2 regions of the Streptomyces griseobrunneus genome follow, and region 2 is predicted to be linked to the other one. Evidence: riboswitches for the same ligand, from Rfam matches in the RefSeq annotation. Region 2 holds a riboswitch; the other holds the start of a gene.
The links. A riboswitch is a leader RNA that binds a small molecule or an ion and turns the genes downstream of it on or off. The one in region 2 is predicted to bind glycine.

Region 1 (11,131 bases), 4.8 Mb from region 2:
AGGAGCCGAGGCCGCCGAAGTCGAAGACGGACTCGGTGAGCACCGCACCGGAGAGCAGGCTGCCGGTCAGCAGGCCGACCGCGGTGATCACCGGCAGCAGCGCGTTGCGCAGCACATGGCGTCCGCGTACGACGCGCTTGTCCAGCCCCTTGGACTCGGCGGTACGGATGTAGTCCTCGCCGAGCACCTCCAGGACGCTGGCACGGGTCATCCGGACGATGACGGCGAGCGGGATCGAGGCCAGCGCGACGGCGGGCAGGATCAAGTGCATGATCGCGTTCCAGCTCGCGTCGAATTCACCGGTCAACAAACCGTCCAGGACGGCGAATCCGGTGACGTCGGTGGCGTTGAGGCCGCTGTCGAGCCGGCCCTGGCTCGGGAACCACTGCAGCTGTACGGAGAAGATCCCGCGCAGCAGCACGGCCAGGAAGAAGACCGGGATACAGATGCCGAGCAGCGATCCGGAGACGGACGCGACGTCCAGCCAGCCGCCGCGGTGCTTGGCCGCGAGGTACCCCATCGGGATGCCCAGGACGACGGCGATCAGGATCGCCGCGATGCTCAGCTCCACGGTGGCGGGGAAGGCGCGGGTGAATTCGTCCCACACCGGCTGCCCGGTCTGGACGGAGGTTCCGAGGTCGAGTTCGAAGATGCGCTTCAGGAAGCGCCAGTACTGGACGTGCACCGGCTCGTCGAGCCCGAGTGCACGGTTGATTCTCGCCACTTCGGCTTCGGTGGCCCGCTCGCCCAGGATCGCTGAGGCGGGTCCGCCGGGCAGTCGGTTCAGCCAGAGGAACAGCAGGACCGACAGGCCGAGCAGGGTGGGAATGAGCTGGAGAAGTCTTCTTACGACGAGTCGCAGCACCCCGCATGCCCCTTTCTCACGTGCGTCGATGCGGGTCCGCCCGGCCACCTGGTTGCTGTGGCCGGGCGGACCCGCTGATGTGCGATTACTTGAAGGAGACCTCGGCGAAGTTCTCCTGCGTCAGCGGGGAGACCCTCGGCGGGTTGACGTTCTTGGCGAACGCGATCGCCGGCGGCGACGACGAGATCGGCACGCCCGGGACGTACTCCATGATGGCCTCGTTGGCCTTCTTGTAGGCCTCGGTGCGGGCCGCCGGGTCGGTGACCTTGGAGGCCGCGTTCACGGCGTCGAAGACCTTCTGGTCCTTGAAGCCCCACTGCTTGTCGGGCCCGGCGAACCAGGTGCCGATGAAGTTGTAGCCGTCGTTGAAGTCACCGGTCCAGCCGAGCAGGTGCAGGGCGCAGGAGCCGGCCTCGGTGGCGTCCAGGTAGTCCGGGGCCCACTTCATGGCCTTCGGCTTGACGGTGATGCCGGCCTTCTCCAGGTCGGCCTTCATCAGCTCGAACATGTCCTGCGGGGCAGGCATGTACGGGCGGGTGACCTCGGTCGGGTAGCAGAACTCGACGCTGAGCTTCTCCTCACCGGCCTGCTTGAGGAGGTCCTTCGCCTTGGCGGTGTCGAACGGGTACGTCTTCACCTTGTCCGAGAAGCCGGCGACCGTGTCGGGCATGAACTGGGTCGCGGCCTTGCCGCCCTCGGGCAGCTGGGTGTTGACGAGGTTCTCGCGGTCGATGGCGTGCGTGATCGCCTGGCGGACCTCGGGCTTCTTCAGCGCCGGGTTCGCGCTCTGGCTCATGCCGACGTAGAAGATGTTGAAGACGTCGCGGGTCGGGACCTCGAAGCCCTCCTTCTCCAGCGTCGTCACATCGGCCGGGGCCACCAGGTCGTAGCCGTCGATGTCACCCGCCTGGAGCGCCTGGCGGCGGGTCTCCTCGGTGGAGATGGTGCGGAAGACCAGGTTCTTCACCTTGGCCTTCTCACCCCAGTAGCCGTCGAAGGCCTCCAGGGAGACCTCCTTGTTGCCCTTGTTCCACTTGGTGATCTTGTACGGGCCGGTGCCGGCGACCGTGCCGGCCTCCTGGCTGTACTTGGGGTACGTGATCGCGTCGCCCTTGGCGGTCGCGTTCTGCTTCGCGTACTCCTTGAGCGCCTTCGGCGAGTGGATCGCGAGCGCCTGGAGGGAGAATCCGCCCGGCAGGTTCGCCGAGGGCTCGTTCACCTCGATGACAGCCGTGCTGTCGTCCTTGGCGGTGCAGGACTTGTAGTTCGGCTTGGGCGTCTCGGGGTCCTCGTTCTTCGCGAACCCGCCCATGATGGTCTGCCAGTAGTAGGAGACCGCGCTGGACTGGTACGTGCCCGTCCAGTTGAACCAGTAGTCGTAGTTCGCGCAGACCGCGGCGGCGTTGAGCGCCTCGCCGTCGTGGAACTTCACGCCCTGGCGCAGGTTGAACGTCCAGACCTTGCCGGCCGGGTCGCTCTCCCACTTCTCGGCGAGGCCGCCGACCAGCTTGCTTCCGCCGGGCTCGTGCTCCAGCAGCGCCTCGAACGCCTGACGGGTGACGCGGAACGTCTCGCCGTCGCTCGCGAGGGCCGGGTCGAGGGAACCGGGGTCACCGGATCCGGCGAAGACGAAGGTGTCCTTGTCGCCCCCCTTGGCTCCGCCCGCGTCCCGCTCGCTGGAACAGCCCGTGGCGATCAGACCGACAGCGACCGCTGTCGTGATCGCCCGGACAGCCCGGGACTTGAATATGCGCATGGGTCCACCCCTGGTTCGCCATGTGGTGAGGTTTGATGGCCGCACACTACAGACGGGGCACACCGCAAGAGAACAGTCCGGATAGCGGTGAGACCTAGTCGAGACCCGGACAGTTAACAAACCGTCCAGTTCCGGGACATCCCCCCGTGCCCCGTTAACAAGCCGGACATCTGGGGGTGTTCGGCGAGGCAGGTCCCCTCGCGCGGATCGGTGGCGCCGGAACGACCCGCAGCTCAGCGGTGCTGCTGGGGCGGGTATCCGTACCCGGGGGCGGCGGCGGGCGGCGCACCCGCCGGGGCGTGCGCCTCGCGGTCGTAGAACGGGCGGGCGTTGGCGCGCAGCCACATCGCGACCGGGTCGTACTCGTCGGACATGGCGACAGTGGAGACGGGCAGCCCGTCGGGGACCGCGCCGATCGACTGCCGCATCATCGCGCGCACCGCGTCGACGGAGGCCCGCCCGGTGTCGTACAGGTCGAGCCCGATCGCGAGGTACGGGACGCCGACCGCGGGGTGCACCCAGACGCGGCGCAGGGCGCGGACGGCCGGGGTGCGGTGGGCGTTCTGGGTGAGCTGGGCGTAGAACTGCGGGAGCTCCACGGCGGGCTCGGTCAGCCGGAGCGGGCCTGCGGGCAGCCGGTCCAGGCCGGTGGCGATCCGGCGCAGGTCGAGCCAGGGGATGCCGACGCCGCCGCCCGGGGCGTGCGGGTTGAGCCAGATGCCCCAGCGGTCGGGGAAGAGGGCGCGGGCGATGTCCCGGCCGGAGACCAGCTCATGGGCCCGGCTCCAGCCGCTGGCGGAGAGCTCCTGGGCGGAGGTGACACAGGGGGCGTACCCGAGGCCGTCGATCTCCATGGAGCCGTACTGGGCGTCCGGTGAGCCGGCCGTGCCGTTCCAGAGCAGCATCCAGACCCGGCCGTCGGCGAGGGCCGCCAGCAGCGCCTCGTAGGCGTCGTAACGCCCGGGGGTCACCTGGCGCAGCATGTGCTCGACCTGACCGGCCGCCGCAGTGCCTGACGCACTCACCCTGGGTTCCGCCCCTCATCGATCCGTCGACGCTCCCGGGCACACGGGAGCGGCCCCGCCATCAAACCAGCTTATGCGCCACTTCTGACACCGACTTGACGCCACGGTCCCCGGCGCCGGTGCCCGGGCGCCTGTCGGGCACCTCGCGCGCGCCTTTCGACGCGGTCGGAGCCCTTCGCATCGCGCGGTCAGTGGCCCTCGCGCCGGTAGAACGGCCGCACTTTCTCCCGCATCCAGTCGCCGACCAGGTCCTGGGCCACGTCCAGCAGGACCAGGTTCACCGGCCAGGGCACCTCGGCCCGGCCCAGCGCCCGTCCCAGGGCGTCCATCGGGGCGCTCTGGCCCGCGCCGTCCCAGGTGGCGAACTCGACGCCGACGAAGAGGACGGGGTCGCCGCCCTCGACGCTGGCCAGGGCCCGGCGGGCGGTGGACACCACGCCGGTGGCCTCGAACTCGGCGGAGACGGCGGTGAGGAAGTCGACGGGGTCGTGCTGCCAGTCCGGTTCGTACAGCTTGACCCGGCCGCCGGTGGCGGGGCCGTCGAGGGCGGTGCGTCCGGCCCGGCAGAGCTCGGCGACGGCGGGCGGCGGCAGCGGGATGCCGACCGCGCCGCCCGGGTTCACCGCGATGCCGACCTGCGGGGGCAGGCCCCGGGCGAAGTCGCGGGCGGGCGCCACGGCGAAGGACATATGGCTGCCGACGCAGCTGAGGAACTGGCCCTCGGAGCTGAAGACCGGCACGTACGCGGCGCCGTCGATGTCCATCATGGGCAGGTCGAGGTCGGCGCTGGCGGGCGAGCCGCCGTTGGGCAGCGGCACCCAGACCGAGCTGCGGCCGAGCACCTCGACGAGGCGGCCGCCCGCGTCGGCGACGCCGAGGGAGGCCGTCAGCACCTCTTCGAGTTCGTTGGCGGGCCACCCGTGCTGGGGGTGTGCCTGGACCTGGGCCGCAATGTCCACTGCCTCTGTGCCTCTCTCAGCTGTCGTCGCTCCGCCCAGAACCCTAACCGGAGCGGGCGTCGGAGGAGCCGTCCGTGAAGGAGATCCGGCTCAGGGCCCGCGCGGCCGCCCGGTCCAGCAGCACCGCCGAGGCGCAGCCGGCGGGCAGCGCTCCCCGTTCGGTGTCGCGGATCAGCCGGGCCACCGCGTGCCGGTGGCGGGCGAAGGCGTAACCGGAGACGCCCCGGCCGCGCTCGCGCTGCCCCTGGCGGGCCGTCCCGGGGTCCACGTCCAGCAGGAGCAGGTGCAGGGTGCGGCCCCGGCGTGCGGCGTGCCGGGCGAGCCAGCGGCGTACCCAGGTCTGCGTACCGCAGTCGTGGACGACGACGGATTCGCCGGATCGCAGGTCGGCCCAGAGCCCGAGGTAGTGGGCGGCGCGGACCAGGGGGCGGTAGAGGGCGTAGGGGAGGAAGCGGGGCAGGGCGGCGGCCCAGCGGTCGCGGGTGTTCTGGGAGTCGACGGCACGGCCGCTGACGGCCTGCCGGATCAGGGTGGACTTGCCCCCACCGGGCAGTCCGGAGACGACCACGATGTCGCCCGCGGTGAAGTCGAGGCTGTACGGGCCGTAGCCGGTGCGCGCGCGCAGATCGCGTACCACCGGCGCACGGCTGTCCAGCAGCTCCCGCGCGGGAGCGCCGGACTGTGCGGGCATCGCGCCGTGCGCGACCCCCGCGGTCGGTACCGACCGCTGCAACGCCATCGCCCATCCCCCTGCTGTCGGGCCGCACTCGCCTGCCCCTGAAGTGTAAAGAAATGGCAAGGCTCCACAACCGCCCCTGCCGTTCGCACAAGCGTTGCGGACCGGCCGCCCCACTCTGCCGCAAGGCGTGCGATGATGACCCCGCCAACTGCATACCGGCCGTTCGAATCCACGCGGGAGAGTTCCGGCCACAGTGTGAGCCGGGCGCCGAAGGAGCAAGATCCTCCCTTGAATCTCTCAGGCCCCGTACCGCGTGGATGAGGCAGATCTGAAAAGCGAGCCGCCCTGCGGCTCCACCCAAGGTGCAAGCCGAGCCCTGTGAACAGGGGCACCCCTCTCCGGGGGCATACCCCGTCAGGGGCTATCGGCGAACCTCTCAGGTTCCGATGACAGATGGGGAGGATTCGTCCTGACGTCGTCATGCCCTGGAGCCGTATCCATGAGCACTGCCCCCCGTCTCACCGCCCTCGACGCGCTGCACCGCTCGCTCGGCGCCACCATGACCGACTTCGCGGGCTGGGACATGCCGCTGCGGTACGCCAGTGAGCGCGACGAGCACAACGCCGTACGCACCCGGGCCGGCCTCTTCGACCTGTCGCACATGGGCGAGATCACCGTCACCGGACCCGAGGCCGCGGCCTTCCTGAGCTACGCGCTGGTGGGCAACATCGCCACCGTCGGCAACGGCCGGGCCCGCTACACGATGATCGTCCAGGAGGACGGCGGGATCGTGGACGACCTGATCGTCTACCGGCTTGGAGAGACGGGGGCCACCGAATATATGGTCGTCGCCAACGCGGGCAACGCGCAGATCGTGCTGGACGCGCTGACCGCCCGCGTGGCGGGGTTCGACGCCGAGGTGCGCGACGACCGGGACGCGTACGCGCTGCTAGCCGTCCAGGGCCCCGAGTCCCCCGCCATCATGAAGGCGGTCACCGATGCCGACCTGGACGGGCTGAAGTACTACGCGGGCCTGCCGGGCACGGTCGCCGGCGTCCCCGCGCTCATCGCCCGTACCGGCTACACCGGTGAGGACGGCTTCGAGCTGTTCGTGGCCCCCGAGCACGCCGAGCAGCTGTGGCGGGCCCTGACCGAGGCCGGCGAGGCGCACGGGCTGATCCCCTGCGGCCTCTCCTGCCGGGACACGCTGCGCCTGGAGGCGGGCATGCCGCTGTACGGGCACGAGCTGACGACGGCGCTGACCCCCTTCGACGCGGGCCTGGGCCGGGTCGTGAAGTTCGAGAAGGAGGGCGACTTCGTCGGGCGCGAGGCGCTCACCGCCGCCGCCGCGCGCGCCGAGACCGCGCCCCCGCGCAAGCTGGTCGGCCTGATCGCCGAGGGCCGCCGGGTCCCGCGCGCCGGTTTCTCCGTGGTCGCGGACGGCAAGGTGATCGGCGAGGTCACCTCCGGCGCTCCCTCCCCCACCCTGGGCAAGCCGATCGCCATGGCGTACGTGGACGCGGCCTTCGCCGCGCCGGGCACCGGGGGCGTGGGCGTGGACATCCGGGGCACGCACGAGCCGTACGAGGTCGTCGCGCTGCCGTTCTACAAGCGCCAGAAGTGATATCCCGGAAGGACCGGGACCGGTAGTTCCCGGGTCTTCCCGCCGCACGCAGGCGTCACGGAAGTGACGTACCTCCGTCTCACACCGTAAGACCACCGTTCATCAGCACTCCCCCGCGTACAGGAGAATTCAGGTCATGAGCAACCCCCAGCAGCTGCGGTACAGCAAGGAGCACGAGTGGCTGTCGGCCGTCGAGGACGGCGTGGCCACGATCGGCATCACGGAGTACGCGGCCAACGCGCTCGGTGACGTCGTCTATGCCCAGCTTCCGGAGGTCGGTGACACGGTGACCGCGGGCGAGACCTGCGGCGAGCTGGAGTCGACCAAGTCCGTCAGCGATCTGTACTCGCCGGTGACCGGCGAGGTGACGGCGGCCAACCAGGACGTCGTGGACGACCCCTCGCTGGTGAACTCCGCTCCCTTCGAGGGCGGCTGGCTGTTCAAGGTGCGCGTCGCGGAGGAGCCGGCCGATCTGCTCTCCGCCGACGAGTACACCGCGTTCTCCGGCAACTGAGACCTTAAGGGACCCCCTGATGTCGCTTCTGAACTCCTCACTCCACGAGCTGGACCCGGACGTCGCCGCCGCTGTCGACGCCGAGCTCCACCGTCAGCAGTCCACCCTCGAAATGATCGCCTCGGAGAACTTCGCTCCGGTCGCGGTCATGGAGGCGCAGGGCTCCGTACTCACCAACAAGTACGCCGAGGGCTACCCCGGCCGCCGCTACTACGGCGGCTGTGAGCACGTCGACGTGGTCGAGCAGATCGCGATCGACCGGATCAAGGACCTGTTCGGCGCCGAGGCCGCGAACGTCCAGCCGCACTCCGGTGCGCAGGCGAACGCCGCCGCGATGTTCGCGCTGCTGAAGCCGGGCGACACGATCATGGGCCTGAACCTGGCCCACGGCGGTCACCTGACCCACGGCATGAAGATCAACTTCTCCGGCAAGCTCTACAACGTGGTCCCGTACCACGTCGACGAGAGCGGCATCGTGGACATGGAGGAGGTCGAGCGCCTCGCCAAGGAGTCCCAGCCGAAGCTGATCGTGGCCGGCTGGTCCGCCTACCCGCGCCACCTCGACTTCGCCGCCTTCCGCCGGATCGCGGACGAGGTCGGCGCGTACCTGATGGTCGACATGGCGCACTTCGCGGGCCTCGTCGCGGCCGGGCTGCACCCCAACCCGGTGCCGCACGCCCACGTCGTCACCACCACCACGCACAAGACCCTCGGCGGTCCGCGCGGCGGCGTGATCCTCTCCACCCAGGAGCTCGCCAAGAAGATCAACTCGGCGGTCTTCCCGGGTCAGCAGGGCGGCCCGCTGGAGCACGTGATCGCGGCCAAGGCGGTCTCGTTCAAGATCGCGGCGGGCGAGGAGTTCAAGGAGCGCCAGCAGCGCACCCTGGACGGCGCCCGGATCCTCGCCGAGCGCCTGGTCCAGCCGGACGTCACCGAGGTGGGCGTCTCCGTCCTCTCCGGCGGCACCGACGTGCACCTGGTCCTGGTCGACCTGCGCAACTCCGAGCTGGACGGCCAGCAGGCCGAGGACCGGCTCCACGAGCTGGGCATCACGGTCAACCGGAACGCCATCCCGAACGACCCGCGCCCCCCGATGGTCACCTCGGGCCTGCGGATCGGCACCCCGGCGCTGGCCACCCGCGGCTTCGGCACCGAGGACTTCACCGAGGTCGCGGAGATCATCGCCGCCGCCCTCAAGCCGACCTACGACGCGGACGACCTCAAGGCCCGCGTCGTCGCGCTGGCCGAGAAGTTCCCGCTGTACCCCGGCCTGAAGTAGCACCTGGCCTGCGGTTCTGCGCATAAGGGCGGGGCACCGCGCACACTGAACGAGTGAGCGTGGTGCCCCGTCCCATGTCCCCCGCTCCGCCCTTTGCCCCGCTTGCCCCACTTGCACCGCGGGCCCCACCCCGGCCCGTACCGCACCACCTGGCCCGTTCCCGCACCACCCAGGCAGACAACGGCGTCTTCCAACCCCAAGGAGTACTCCCGTGGCCATCTCGGTCTTCGACCTCTTCTCGGTCGGCATCGGCCCGTCCAGCTCCCACACGGTGGGCCCGATGCGGGCCGCCCGGATGTTCGCGCGCCGCCTGAAGAACGAGGGGCTGATCGCGCACACCGCCTCGATACGGGCCGAGCTGTACGGCTCCCTCGGCGCGACCGGCCACGGCCACGGCACCCCCAAGGCGGTCCTGCTCGGCCTGGAGGGCGAGGCGCCCCAGACCGTGAACGTGGAGACGGCCGACGCCCGGGTCGAGGAGATCCGCTCCACCGGCCGGATCAACCTGCTCGGCATGCACGAGATCGCCTTCGCCTTCGACGACGACCTGATCCTGCACCGCCGCAAGGCGCTCCCGTACCACGCCAACGGGATGACGATCTTCGCGTACGACACCGAGGGCGCCCCGGTCCTGGAGAAGACGTACTACTCGGTCGGCGGCGGCTTCGTGGTGGACGAGGACGCGGTGGCGGGCGAGAACCCGATCGTCCCCGACGACACGGTCCTGCGGCACCCCTTCCGCACGGGCGACGAGCTGCTGCGCATGGCCCGGGAGACCGGCCTCTCCATCTCCTCGATGATGCTGGAGAACGAGCTGGCCTGGCGCACCGAGGCGGAGATCCGCTCCGGGCTGCTGGACATCTGGCGGGTCATGCAGGCCTGCGTCTCACGCGGCATGTCCCGCGAGGGCATCCTCCCCGGCGGCCTCAAGGTCCGCCGCCGCGCCGCGAACTCGGCCCGCCAGCTGCGCGCCGAGGGCGACCCGCAGGCCCACGCGATGGAGTGGATCACCCTCTACGCGATGGCGGTCAACGAGGAGAACGCGGCGGGCGGCCGCGTGGTCACCGCCCCCACCAACGGTGCGGCCGGCATCATCCCGGCCGTCCTGCACTACTACATGAACTTCGCGGCCCACGGCTGCACCGAGGCGGAGAAGGAGGACAGCGTCGTCCGCTTCCTCCTCGCCGCCGGCGCCATCGGCCTGCTCTTCAAGGAGAACGCCTCCATCTCCGGCGCCGAGGTCGGCTGCCAGGGCGAGGTCGGCTCGGCCTGCTCGATGGCGGCCGGCGCCCTGGCCGAGGTCCTGGGCGGCTCCCCCGAGCAGGTGGAGAACGCCGCCGAGATCGGCATGGAGCACAACCTGGGCCTGACCTGCGACCCGGTCGGCGGGCTCGTCCAGATCCCGTGCATCGAGCGCAACGGCATGGCGGCGGTCAAGGCGGTGACGGCCGCGAAGATGGCACTGCGGGGGGACGGAAGCCACAAGGTCTCCCTGGACAAGGTCATCAAGACCATGAAGGAGACGGGCGCCGACATGAGCGTGAAGTACAAGGAGACGGCCCGGGGCGGGCTCGCGGTGAACATCATCGAGTGCTGAGCCTGTAGGCCCCGCACCTGAGCTAGCCGTTCCCGGTTGCTGCCCGCAGGGTCAGGCCGAGGCCGACGGCTACGACGAGGAGCGAGGTGATGACGGGGCCGGTCCGTGCCAGCTTCCTGAGCAGGGGGTGGTGGCGGAGGGTACGGGCCCGGTCGTGGCTCTCGATGCGTTCGCGCAGGCGGACGAGGAGGAGGCCGGCGAGGGTGAGGGTGGCGGCCATGCCGAGTCCGTAGCCGATGACGAGGAGCACGCCGAAGGCCGTACGCCCCAGGGCTACGGCGCCCAGGAGCACGACGAGGGCGGAGGGGCTGGGGACCAGCCCGCCCGCGATGCCCATGCCGATGAGGCCGGTCCTGCTCGTGCGCCGGGCCTTCTCGGGAGCCGTTGATGTGCCTGCCGGGTCGTGGTGGTGGTCGTGGTCGTGGTCGTGGTCCGGTGGGGCGAGGGTCGCGACCGTGGAGTTGCCCTGGAGTTCCCCGGATGGCGGGCCGGCGGGCGTGGGGACCGGTGTGGCGGGGCTTGGGTGGTGGTGTGGACGGTCGGGGCCGTGGCCGTGATCGTGGCTGTGGTTGTGGTGGTGGTCGTGATCGTGGCTGTGGCTGTGGCTGTGGCTGTGGCTGTGGCTGTGGTTCGGTCCGTGGTGATGGTGGTTGTGTTGCGGCCTGCCCCGGACGGCTCCCGTGAGGAGCCAGAGGCCGATGCCGGTGACGAGGAGGCCGCTGGCGGCGCCGAGCCACATCAGGACGGTCTCACCGGCGAGATGGGTGGAGAGGGGCAGGGCGAGGCCGAGGACGAGGACGCCGGCGGTGTGGGTGAGGGTGACGGTGGCGCCG
Region 2 (11,131 bases):
CCTCCAGCACCAGCTGTACGGCGGGGATCCTGGCGAGTCCGCCGGAGCGGCCCGGCCGCGGCCAGAGCAGCTCGGCCTCGATGCCGTGCCGGCAGGCCTCGTCGAAGTTCTCCTCGGCGGCCTCGAACGGCAGCCTGCTCCACACCGGCCGGGACTCCTCGGCGAGCGCCCGTACGAGCCCGTAGTAGAACGCGGCGTTGGCGATGACGTCCGTGACGGTCGGCCCGGCCGGCAGCACCCGGTTCTCCACCCGCAGGTGCGGAACCCCGTCGGCCATCCCGTACACCGGGCGGTTCCAGCGGTAGACCGTCCCGTTGTGCAGGACAAGCTCGGCCAGCTCCGGCACCCCGCCCTCGTCGAGGACCCGCAGCGGCTCCTCGTCGTCGCAGATCGGCAGCAGCGGCGGGAAGTAGCGCAGGTTCTCCTCGAAGAGCTCGTAGGCGGAGGTGATCCAGCGCTCCCCGAACCAGGTCCTGGGCCGTACACCCTGGTTCGCCAGCTCCGGCGGCCGTACGTCGGTGGCCTGCTGGAACAGCGGGGGGCGGGACTCCCGCCAGAGCTCCTTGCCGAAGAGGAACGGGGCGTTGGCACCCAGCGCGATCTGGACGGAGGCGATCGCCTGAGCCGCGTTCCACACGTCGGCGAACCGGGCGGGCGTCACCTGGAGATGCAACTGGACCGAGGTGCAGGCCGATTCGGGGGCGATCGAGGGCGAGGAGCAGACCAGGTGCTCGACACCTTCGATATCCAGGGCGAAATCCTCTCCCCGGGCCGCCGCCATTTGATCGTTGAGCAGCGTGTAGCGGTCCACGTCCGAGAGATTCGCCGAGACCACGTCGTGCTCGCCGAGCGTCGGCAGGATTCCGATCATGACGATCCCCGCGTCCACCTCACCGGCCTTGCGGTGGGCGTAGGCGAGACCGGTCCGCAACTCCTCCGAGAGCTGATCGAATACCCGGCCGCCGAGCCGGTGCGGAACGATATTTACTTCCAGATTGAACATCCCTAGTTCGGTCTGGAAATCCCGGCTCGCGATGCGCTGGAGCACTTCTTGATTCATCATCCTCGGCATGCCGTCGGAGCCCGCGAGATTCAGCTCTATCTCCAGCCCCATCAGGTTCCTCGGACGGTCGAACCTCCGCTCCGCCAGCAGTCTGCCCAGCCCCTCCAGGCACTGGTTGAGCTTGGAGCGGTATGCCTGCCGATCGGACAGGTCAACGGCTCCCGCCACGACCTTCTCCCCCATCTAGGGGTCCCTCCTCCAGTGGTCGGCCCGCTGACCGGGCCGTGCGCATCACGATCGATAATGCCCAGTGGAAGTGATCCGTAACGCCCCACGGAGCACCGGAAACCCGATAGGCTGGATGACGGAGACCGGGGGCACATTCCTACGGCACGCGCCCATCGGCATTTTCGCCCGGAGAGTGCGTGGTGGAATCACCGACGAGTTTCGGCCGACCGTGCCACCGAAAGAGGCACAGGCGAGGGCTGAAATCGGCCGAGCAAATCACCAGGAAAACCGCATTTCGAAGTCCGGTTGTCGCCTTGCGCGAAATGTCCCCGGCAACTAGCGGAAACACTGAGTGAACACGTGTCGTATAAACTCCGCCTGACGAGGCAGAGAGTTGACGCAACCGGCCCGTCACCGGCCTCCTCTGGCCCCGCACGCCGACAGCGCCGTCTGCACCCGCCCACGCATCACCGTGTCTCCGAAGTGAGAGGCGACCCACTATGCCGCTGCATGTCCCCTCGGCTCCCGCGCCCGCCCTGCGCAGCGTTCTCGCGGCCCTCGGTTCTCCCACCGCGGTCCGCGAGGCGCGCACCTCCGCCCTCCGGTCCGTCCAGGGACCGCTCAGCCCCGAACTGCCGCTTCCCGTGCATGTTCTGGACCGGATCGCTCCGACCAGGACCGCACCTCGAACCCGCCTCGCGGCCTGGCGCTTCCTGATCCGGAGCGAGGGCCGCGCGATCGCCGCCGCGGACACCATGCTCACCCCGGACGGCTGGAGCTTCTCGCACTTCTTCGAGGGTCCGTATCTCGCCTCGACGGAGCTCGCGGTCCGCCAGGCGGAGGCCTCGCCCACGGCGTACCAGGCGAGACTTCTCTCCATCCCCGAGCTGTACATGCTCACCCTCTGGCTGCACGACAGCACCGAAGACGACGCCTCCGACGCCTCCGGCGGTGTGCTCGCCCCGGCCGACGTCCTGGTGCCCCTGGCGCCGGCGCCGCCGGGCATCGCCGCGCACCGGCCGCACCGGGTCGCCGATCTGCTGCCCGTGATGACCCTGCGCGTGGCACCCGGCCCGCTGCTCAGCTCCGCCTGACCGGCGGCCGAGGACAACCGGCCCCCGCAGTGGCCCGTAACGCCCGACGGCGGAACGGGCCACTGCGGGGGCTCTTTCTTACCCACTCGGACTAGCCCGGTCCGGCCACCCCGAACCACCCGAAGTGACAGTGCAGTTGCGGTGAACCGTCCGCGCGGGTGATGCGTCATGAGAGGAGTACGGGAGCTGCAGCGAAATCCCTGCGGAATCAACCCCGTAGGGCAACACTGGGACCGGACCGACTGATACGGGGGCGGCCATGAACCTCTCATCCAGCCGCAGGACACTCGACTCGACGCAGCGAAAGAACGCATCCATGTGCCAGCACCAGCCACCCTGCCCCACCGCCGACTCCCCCGACAGGGAGGCGGCCCGCCTGACGGCACACCACCCGGAACAGGGCTGGAGCCTTCTGTGCAACGGTGTCCTGCTCTTCGAGGACACCGGCGAGCTGCTGCCGGACGGTCAGATCATCGCACCGCACCGGCCGCTGGTGGCAGGCCGCGTGGTGAAGGCCGCCTGAGGCACACCTACGGACAAGGCTGTACGGAGAAGGGGCCGGCCCGGGGAGATCCCCGCACCGGCCCCGACGCATGTCAGGCGTGAGCCCCTGGGCGTCAGTTGTCGTACTCCTCCAGCGGCGGGCAGGAGCAGACCAGGTTGCGGTCGCCGAAGGCACCGTCGATGCGGCGCACCGGCGGCCAGTACTTGTCCGCGGCGGACACCCCGGCCGGGAAGACGGCCTCCTCGCGGCTGTAGCCGTGGTTCCACTCACCGCCGAGCGCGGCCGCGGTGTGCGGGGCGTTGGCCAGCGGGTTGTCGTCCGCGCTCCACTCGCCGGATGCGACCTTCTCGATCTCGGCGCGGATCGCGATCATGGTGTCGCAGAACCGGTCGAGCTCCGCGAGGTCCTCGCTCTCCGTCGGCTCGATCATCAGCGTGCCGGCCACCGGGAACGACATGGTGGGCGAGTGGAAGCCGTAGTCGATCAGGCGCTTGGCGACGTCGTCGATGGAGACGCCGGTCGCCTTGGAGATCGGCCGCAGGTCGACGATGCACTCATGCGCGACCAGTCCGGCCGGGCCGTTGTACAGGATCGGGAAGTGCGGCTCCAGGCGCTTGGCGATGTAGTTGGCGGCCAGCACGGCGACCTGCGTGGCGCGCTTGAGCCCCTCGCCGCCCATCAGGCGGACGTACGCCCATGAGATCGGCAGGATGCCCGCCGAGCCCCACGGGGCGGCCGAGATCGGGCCCACACCGGTCTCCGGGCCCGCGGCGGGCTGGAGCGGGTGGTTGGGGAGGTAGGGGGCGAGGTGCGCACGGACGCCGACCGGGCCGACGCCGGGGCCGCCGCCGCCGTGCGGGATGCAGAAGGTCTTGTGCAGGTTCAGGTGCGAGACGTCGCCGCCGAACTTGCCGGGCTTGGCGAGCCCGACCAGCGCGTTGAGGTTGGCGCCGTCGACGTAGACCTGGCCGCCCGCGTCGTGCACCTCGCCGCAGATGTCGGCGACGTGCTCCTCGAAGACCCCGTGCGTGGAGGGGTAGGTGATCATGAGCACGGCCAGCTCGTCGCGGTGCTGCTCGATCTTGGCCCGCAGGTCCGCGATGTCGACCTCGCCGTCGTCGGCGGTCTTCACCACGACGACCTTCATGCCCGCCATGACCGCGCTCGCGGCGTTGGTGCCGTGCGCGGAGGAGGGGATCAGGCAGACGGTGCGCTGGTCGTCGCCGTTGGCCCGGTGGTACGCCCGGACGGCCAGCAGGCCGGCGAACTCGCCCTGGGAGCCGGCGTTCGGCTGGATGGAGACGGCGTCGTAACCGGTGACCTCGGCGAGGCGCTCCTCCAGCTCGCGGATGAGCGTGAGGAAGCCCTGCGCCTGCTCGGCCGGGGCGAAGGGGTGCAGCGCGCCGAACTCGGGCCAGGTGATGGACTCCATCTCGGCGGTCGCGTTCAGCTTCATGGTGCAGGAGCCGAGCGGGATCATGCCGCGGTCCAGCGCGTAGTCGCGGTCGGCGAGCTTGCGCAAATAGCGCAGCATCGCGGTCTCGGAGCGGTGCTGGTGGAAGACCGGGTGGGTCAGGATGTCGTCGGAGCGCAGCAGCGCATCGGGCAGCGCCTCGGCGGCCGAACCGTCCAGCGCCTCGATGTCGCCGTCGGCGCCGAAGGCGGCCCAGACGGCGGCGATCTGGGACCGGGTGGTGGTCTCGTCGCAGGCGATGGAGACGTGGTCGGCGTCGACGCGGCGGAGGTTGACCCCACGCTCGCGGGCGTCGGCGACGATGTCCGCGGCCTTGCCGGGCGCCTTGACAGTCAGGGTGTCGAAGAAGTCGCCGTGCACGACCTCCACGCCGGCGGCGCGCAGGCCCTCGGCGAGGATCGTGGCGAAGCGGTGGGTGCGGCGGGCGATCGTGCGCAGTCCGTCGGGGCCGTGGTAGACGGCGTACATCCCGGCCATGACGGCGAGCAGGACCTGAGCCGTACAGATGTTGCTGGTGGCCTTCTCGCGGCGGATGTGCTGCTCGCGGGTCTGCAGGGCCAGGCGGTAGGCCTTGTTGCCGTCGGCGTCGACGGAGACACCGACGAGGCGGCCGGGCAGGGAGCGGGCGAACTTCTCGCGGACCGCCATGAAGCCGGCGTGCGGGCCGCCGAAGCCCATGGGGACGCCGAAGCGCTGGGTGGTGCCGACCGCGATGTCCGCGCCGAGCGCGCCGGGCGAGGTGAGCAGCGTGAGGGCCAGCAGGTCGGCGGCGACGGTGACGATGGCGCCCAGCTCGTGGGCCTGCTCGATCACGGGCTCGATGGCCCGCACGGCACCGGAGGCGCCCGGGTACTGGAGCAGGACGCCGAAGACGCCGCGCTCGGCGATCTCGGCGGGGATGCCGTCGCTGAGGTCCGCGACGACGACCTCGACGCCGGTCGGCTCGGCGCGGGTCTGGATCACGGCGACGGTCTGCGGCAGGGTGTCGGCGTCGATCAGGAAGACGCCGTTCTTGACCTTGCCGACGCGCCGGGCGAGCGCCATGGCCTCGGCGGCCGCGGTGCCCTCGTCGAGCAGCGAGGCGCCGGAGGTGGGAAGCCCGGTCAGCTCGGCGACCATCGTCTGGAAGTTCAGCAGGGCCTCCAGGCGGCCCTGGGAGATCTCCGGCTGGTACGGCGTGTAGGCCGTGTACCACGCGGGGTTCTCCATGACGTTGCGCAGGATGACGGGCGGCGTGAAGGTGCCGTAGTAGCCGAGGCCGATCATCGGCGCGAGCACCTTGTTGCGGTCGGCCAGCGACCGCAGCTCGGCCAGTACCTCTGCCTCGGTGCGGGCCGAGGGAAGGTTCAGGGCCTCCGCACTCTTGATCACGTCGGGCACCGCGGCGGCGGTCAGCTCGTCCAGGGAGCCGTAGCCGACCTGGGCAAGCATCTTCGCCTGGGCTCCGGCGTCGGGCCCTATGTGGCGCTGCTCGAACGGAATGCCCTGCTCCAGCTGGGAGAGCGGAGTGCGACGGGGGGTCATGGTGGAGGCCTCCTGGTCTGTCACGACCTGCGAGGGGCACCACGGCGCGGGTGCCCGAACGGCCTCCCCCTCTGTCATCTCAACCTGAGAGCTTCACCGGCGCGCCCGGGGGCGTGCCGACTTTCACCGTCGGTGAGGGTCGGGTCCGTCCCGGCATGTGCCCGCACGAAACCCGCCCTGCTTTCCAGAGTGACCTCGTCCGTGCGGTACGGGGGCCTGAGAGATTCCGGGGAGGATTTGCTCCTTCGGCGCCTCCGGATTCTGCACCGGAGGACTCTCCCGCACGGGGTCAGCAGCCAGTGCCAGCCTACCAGCGGCCACTGCGCCGGAGCTCTCGAGTGGCCGACACCACGGATCTGCACTTGTGTGGTGCTGGTGGAGCGACAGGGACCACCCTGAGCAGTCGCGACCAGTGGGAGGCACCGTGCAGACCGATATCGATCCGCGCCGCCTGATCGGCCGCAAGGCATTCGATCGCAAGGGCGCCAAGATCGGAACGGTGGATGAGGTCTATCTCGACGACGCGACGGGGGTGCCCGAGTGGGCTGCCGTCCGCACCGGTCTGTTCAGCAGGGACGCCTTCGTCCCGCTGGAACCCAGCGAATTCGTCGAGGACACGCTGCGGGTCCCCTTCGATCGCGCGTTGATCAAGGGCGCGCCGGACTTCGGCGTCGGCCGGCACCTCTCCCCGGAGCAGGAGCTGCAGCTCTACCGTCATTACGGTCTGGACTCCCCTCCGGCGGCGGAGAGCGGCCCCGACCGTGACTTCGGCAGGCTGGCCGGCCAGGAGGAGTAGTCGACCGGGTCGCGGACCAGCGGCAGCGGATCGGCCGGGCTCAGCTCCGGGTCGTCGATGCGGAACGTGACGACCCGGCCGACCGGACCACCGGGCTCCTCGAACCGCACCGTCACCCGGCCCACCCCGCTCCCCTGCACCCAGCCGTGCCCGTGCGCCGCGTGGCGTACGTCGTGTCCGGCGGGCCAGCGGCGGGCGGCGAGCAGCTCGGCGCTAACCCGCGCGGGCTCCTCGTCCGCCGGTCCCCCGCCCCGCTCGCCGTCGTCCGCGGCGGGCTTCTCGGGCGCCTCCGACCGCGCCGCCAGCTCCCGGGCGTCGGCGGCCTGCGCGAACAGATCCTCCTGGGTGAAGTCAGCGAGCCCCGTGACGCCCACGCCCAGGAGGCGTACGCCCCCGGTGGTGTCCACGGCCTCCAGGAGCCTGGCGGCCGCCTCACGGACCACCGTGGGGTCGTCCGTGGGGCCTCTGAGGGTCTCGGAGCGGGTCAGGGTGGAGAAGTCGTAGCGGCGCACCTTCAGCACCACCGTGCGCCCCGACCGGTCGGCGGACCGCAGCCGCTCCACGCAGCGCACCGCCAGCCGCTCCACCTCCGCCCGCACCCGCACCCGGTCGTGCAGGTCCACGTCGAAGGTGTCCTCCACCGATACGGACTTGGCGTCCCGCTCGGCGACCACCGGCCGGTCGTCGAGCCCCAGCGCCATCCGGTGGAGACCGTGGCCGTGGGCCTTGCCGACCAGCCGTACGAGCTCGTCCTCACCGGCCTCCGCGAGGTCGTGGACGGTGGTCATGCCGGCCCGCCGGAGATGGTCCCCGGTGGCGGGTCCGACCCCCGGCAGCGTCCGTACGGACATCGGGGCCAGCAGCTCGCGCTCGGTGCCCGGCTCTATGAGCACCAGGCCGTCCGGCTTGGCCTGCTCGGAGGCGATCTTGGCGAGCATCTTCGATCCGGCGAGCCCGACCGATCCGCTGAGCCCGGTCACCTCCCGGATGGCCGTACGCAGCCGCTCCCCCGTCGTCCGGGCCGTCACCGAGTCGTCCGCCACCCCGCCCGCCTCCAGGTCGACGAAGGCCTCGTCCAGGCTCAGCGGCTCCACCAGCGGGGAGAGCCGCCCCAGGAGCTCCATCACCTGCTCGCTCACGGTGCGGTACAGCGAGAACCGGGGCACCAGGTAGGCCGCGTTCGGCGCCAGCCGTCTGGCCTGGGCCGTCGGCATCGCGGAGTGGACGCCCAGGACCCGTGCCTCGTACGAGGCGGTGGCGACCACCCCGCGGGGGCCGAGGCCGCCCACGACGACCGCCTTTCCGCGCAGGCTGGGCTTGGCCGCCTGCTCCGCCGAGGCGTAGAAGGCATCCATGTCCAGGTGGAGGATGGTCGGCGCGGGTCTCACACATCCGATGCTGCCCTACGCCACTGACAACGGGACGGCCCGGCACTCCGTGGAGTGCCGGGCCGTCCCGTTCTGTCCTGCGCTGTGCGCTCAGACGCTCATCCGGCGCGGTTGCGGCGCCGGGCGAGCTCGTCGGCCGGGTTGTTGCCGATGAGGGTCTCACCGGTGTCGACCCGCTCGCCGTGGAGCTGGGAGAGCGCCACGTCCACGTCCCGCCAGACGACCCCCACGGCGATCCCGAAGACGCCCTGACCGCCCTGGAGGAGGCTGACGACCTCGTCGGGCGAGGAGCATTCGTAGACCGTCGCCCCGTCGCTCATCAGCGTCATGCGCTCAAGATCCTGGAAACCCCGGGCACGCAGGTGCTGGACCGTGGTGCGGATGTTCTGCAGAGCGACCCCGGTGTCCAGGAACCGCTTGACGATCTTGAGGAGCACCACGTCCCGGAAACTGTAGAGACGCTGGGTCCCCGACCCGTAGGCCGGTCGCACGCTGGGCTCGACCAGCCCCGTGCGGGCCCAGTAGTCCAGCTGGCGGTAGGTGATCCCCGCCGCCGCGCACGCCGTCGGTCCGCGATAGCCGATATCGCTCGCCGCTGCCACGCCGTCCGCTGCCACCGCGGCCGGCTGAACCGGCTGCCTGATGGCGTGGTCGGCTCCACTGCCGTGCTGCGGATACGGCCCACCCGCCGCCGTACCGTCGCCGCTGCTTCTCACGCCGACCTCCGTCCTTGACCTGCCCACTCGAAGGTAGGCAGTCACTGGGGGTGCGTCAACGATCGCCACACTCGGCACGCCGAGTGATAATCACCCTGAGGGTGGTTTCCCGTGTCTCGCTTCCGGGAAAGGCTTGTCGGATGCGCTGACGACACCCTTGCGGGACGGTCACTGACTGTTGGTACCGAAGTCCTCCGGTGAGATCTGGTCGAGGAATTCGCGGAACTTCTCCACCTCGTCCTCCTGCTCGTCGGGGATCGCGATGCCCGCATCGTCCAGCACGCCGTCACTGCCGTAGATCGGCGTGCCGGTCCGCAAGGCGAGCGCTATGGCGTCGGAGGGCCGGGCGCTCACCTCGACCCCGCTGGCGAAGACGAGCTCCGCGTAGAAGACCCCTTCGCGAAGGTCCGTGATCCGGACCTCGGTGAGCTCCTGGCCCACGGCCTCGAGCACATCCTTGAACAGGTCATGGGTCAGCGGCCTGGCCGGAGCCATGCCCTGCTGGGCGAAGGCAATGGCGGTCGCCTCCCCAGGACCGATCCAAATGGGGAGGTACCGGTCGCCTCCCACTTCACGCAGGAGAACGATCGGTTGGTTGGAGGGCATTTCCACCCGGACACCGACAACGTCGAGCTCGTTCACACAGCAACCCTAGGACGTGCTCGCCATGTTTGGGTAGTCGGGCTCCCCCGAGCTCAGTGCAGACGGCTGCGCAGAGCCGTCTGGACGAGCGCCGCGTGCAACCGTACGGAGAGCTCGGCCAGCTCGTTCGCGGTGGCCTCGGCATGGGCCCTGGTCTGCGGATTGCGGTGCAGGCGCAGCGGGGCGACCAGCTGCTCGACCAGCCCCGCCTCACGGTCCGCGGAGGCGCGCATGGCGCGCAGATGGCGCGGTTCCAGGCCGAATCGCCCCAGATCCGCCACAAGCTTGGCCACGGTCACCATCTCGGCGTCGTAGCCGCCCTCGGGAGCCACGACGATGAGCCCGTAGGACTCCCACTCCTCCAGCTGCTCCTCGTCGACCTGGGCGGCCGCCAGGAGCTCGGCCCGCCCGATCCGCGCGGCGGTCGCCGCACCGGGGCGGGAGTCCCACACCCCGTCGCCGAGGTCCCGCTGACCGCCCGGCGAGGGCAGCACGGGCTGCTCGCCCCGGGCCAGGGCGTCCAGATGCTCCCGGATGACCTTCAGCGGCAGATAGTGGTCCCGCTGCATGCGGAGCACCTGCGCGAGGCGCTCCACATCGCCGGGAGCGAACTTCCGGTACCCGGACGGAGTCCGCTGCGGCTCGATGAGCCCCTCGGCCTCCAGAAAGCGGATCTTGGAGATCGTGACTTCCGGAAACTCTTCGCGCAGCCGGGTGAGCACCGTTCCGATGCTCACCCAGCGCGCGTCCGCGGTGGCGGTGCCGTCACCGGCACCGCCTGTCGGTGTTCGCAGCATGGGCCTTCCTGGGGGTCCCCCCGGACGGAGTCCGGGGGCTGGTCACACGCCCCGCGGGCTCGCATAGAAGACCAGGCGGTACTTTCCGATCTGGACTTCGTCGCCGTTGGACAGCAGGACCGAATCGATGCGCTCACGGTTGACATAGGTGCCGTTGAGGCTGCCCACGTCACCCACGGTGAAGCTACCGTCCGGACCCCTGCGGAACTCCACATGACGCCGCGACACGGTCACGTCGTCGAGAAAGATGTCGCTCTGCGGGTGACGGCCGGCGGTCGTCAGGTCACTGTCGAGCAGGAAGCGGCTCCCGGAATTGGGGCCGCGGCGCACGACGAGAAGCGCCGAGCCTCCGGGCAGCGCGTCGACGGCCGCCTGGGCCTCGGGGGAGAGCGAGGGCAGAGCCGTCTGGCCCGTCGCCTCGGCCTCGTACGCCTCAAGACCGGAGATGGAGATCGTGGACGTCGTCTCCGAGGCGCGCTCGGGGACACCGCCCCGCAACGGCGCGCCGCAGTTGGAACAGAAACGACTGGCCTCCGCATTGCGGTGACCGCACCTCGTACAGACCGGCATCGACGAGCCCTCCGGGGTGAACCCTCCACCCGTACGTGAGGTTGATGGTTCGCCGAAACCTATGCGCCCGGCACCGGCAGGGTCAACGGACGACACGCCGGGACCACCCGGCCCACCGTCACCGGACACCTCATCGCGGAAGAGCGGACGCTCCGCCTCCTGCTCCTCGCCCTGGCCGTGGCGCGGAGCACGGTGGCGGGCAGCACTGTTGCTGTCCTCGCGTGCACTCTTCCCGAACAACTTCGCAAACAACTTCACGGGCGATTCCCCTTGACCGACATAGACCCGCCCGTGGGGCAGGACGAACCCTGAATGAACACACCTGCCGACCCGGACATCTTCACAACGTCCGTATCCACCCGACAGTTTCCACCACGCGCCACCAATCCGGTGC

Region 1: linked by a shared signal. The riboswitch ahead of gcvT (glycine cleavage system aminomethyltransferase GcvT) and the one ahead of gcvP (aminomethyl-transferring glycine dehydrogenase) in region 2 are both predicted to bind glycine.

Annotation. Positions count from the first base shown of each region.
Region 1 covers NZ_CP177080.1:2,171,124-2,182,254, forward strand. The annotation lists gene ACK8N7_RS09495 (ABC transporter permease) at 1-865, opposite strand, end outside; gene ACK8N7_RS09500 (ABC transporter substrate-binding protein) at 951-2,621, opposite strand; gene ACK8N7_RS09505 (enhanced serine sensitivity protein SseB C-terminal domain-containing protein) at 2,855-3,646, opposite strand; gene ACK8N7_RS09510 (enhanced serine sensitivity protein SseB) at 3,835-4,605, opposite strand; gene ACK8N7_RS09515 (AAA family ATPase) at 4,649-5,344, opposite strand; glycine riboswitch at 5,509-5,606, shown strand; gene gcvT (glycine cleavage system aminomethyltransferase GcvT) at 5,784-6,908, shown strand; gene gcvH (glycine cleavage system protein GcvH) at 7,045-7,422, shown strand; gene glyA (serine hydroxymethyltransferase) at 7,442-8,701, shown strand; gene ACK8N7_RS09535 (L-serine ammonia-lyase) at 8,913-10,298, shown strand; gene ACK8N7_RS09540 (nickel/cobalt transporter) at 10,321-11,131, opposite strand, start outside.
Region 2 covers NZ_CP177080.1:6,991,777-7,002,907, reverse strand. The annotation lists gene ACK8N7_RS31895 (glutamate-cysteine ligase family protein) at 1-1,246, opposite strand, end outside; gene ACK8N7_RS31890 (hypothetical protein) at 1,732-2,325, shown strand; gene ACK8N7_RS31885 (DUF5999 family protein) at 2,642-2,848, shown strand; gene gcvP (aminomethyl-transferring glycine dehydrogenase) at 2,943-5,828, opposite strand; glycine riboswitch at 6,023-6,120, opposite strand; gene ACK8N7_RS31875 (PRC-barrel domain-containing protein) at 6,253-6,624, shown strand; gene ACK8N7_RS31870 (DNA polymerase IV) at 6,546-8,012, opposite strand; gene ACK8N7_RS31865 (MerR family transcriptional regulator) at 8,111-8,728, opposite strand; gene ACK8N7_RS31860 (bifunctional nuclease family protein) at 8,897-9,370, opposite strand; gene ftsR (transcriptional regulator FtsR) at 9,424-10,167, opposite strand; gene ACK8N7_RS31850 (FHA domain-containing protein) at 10,210-10,995, opposite strand.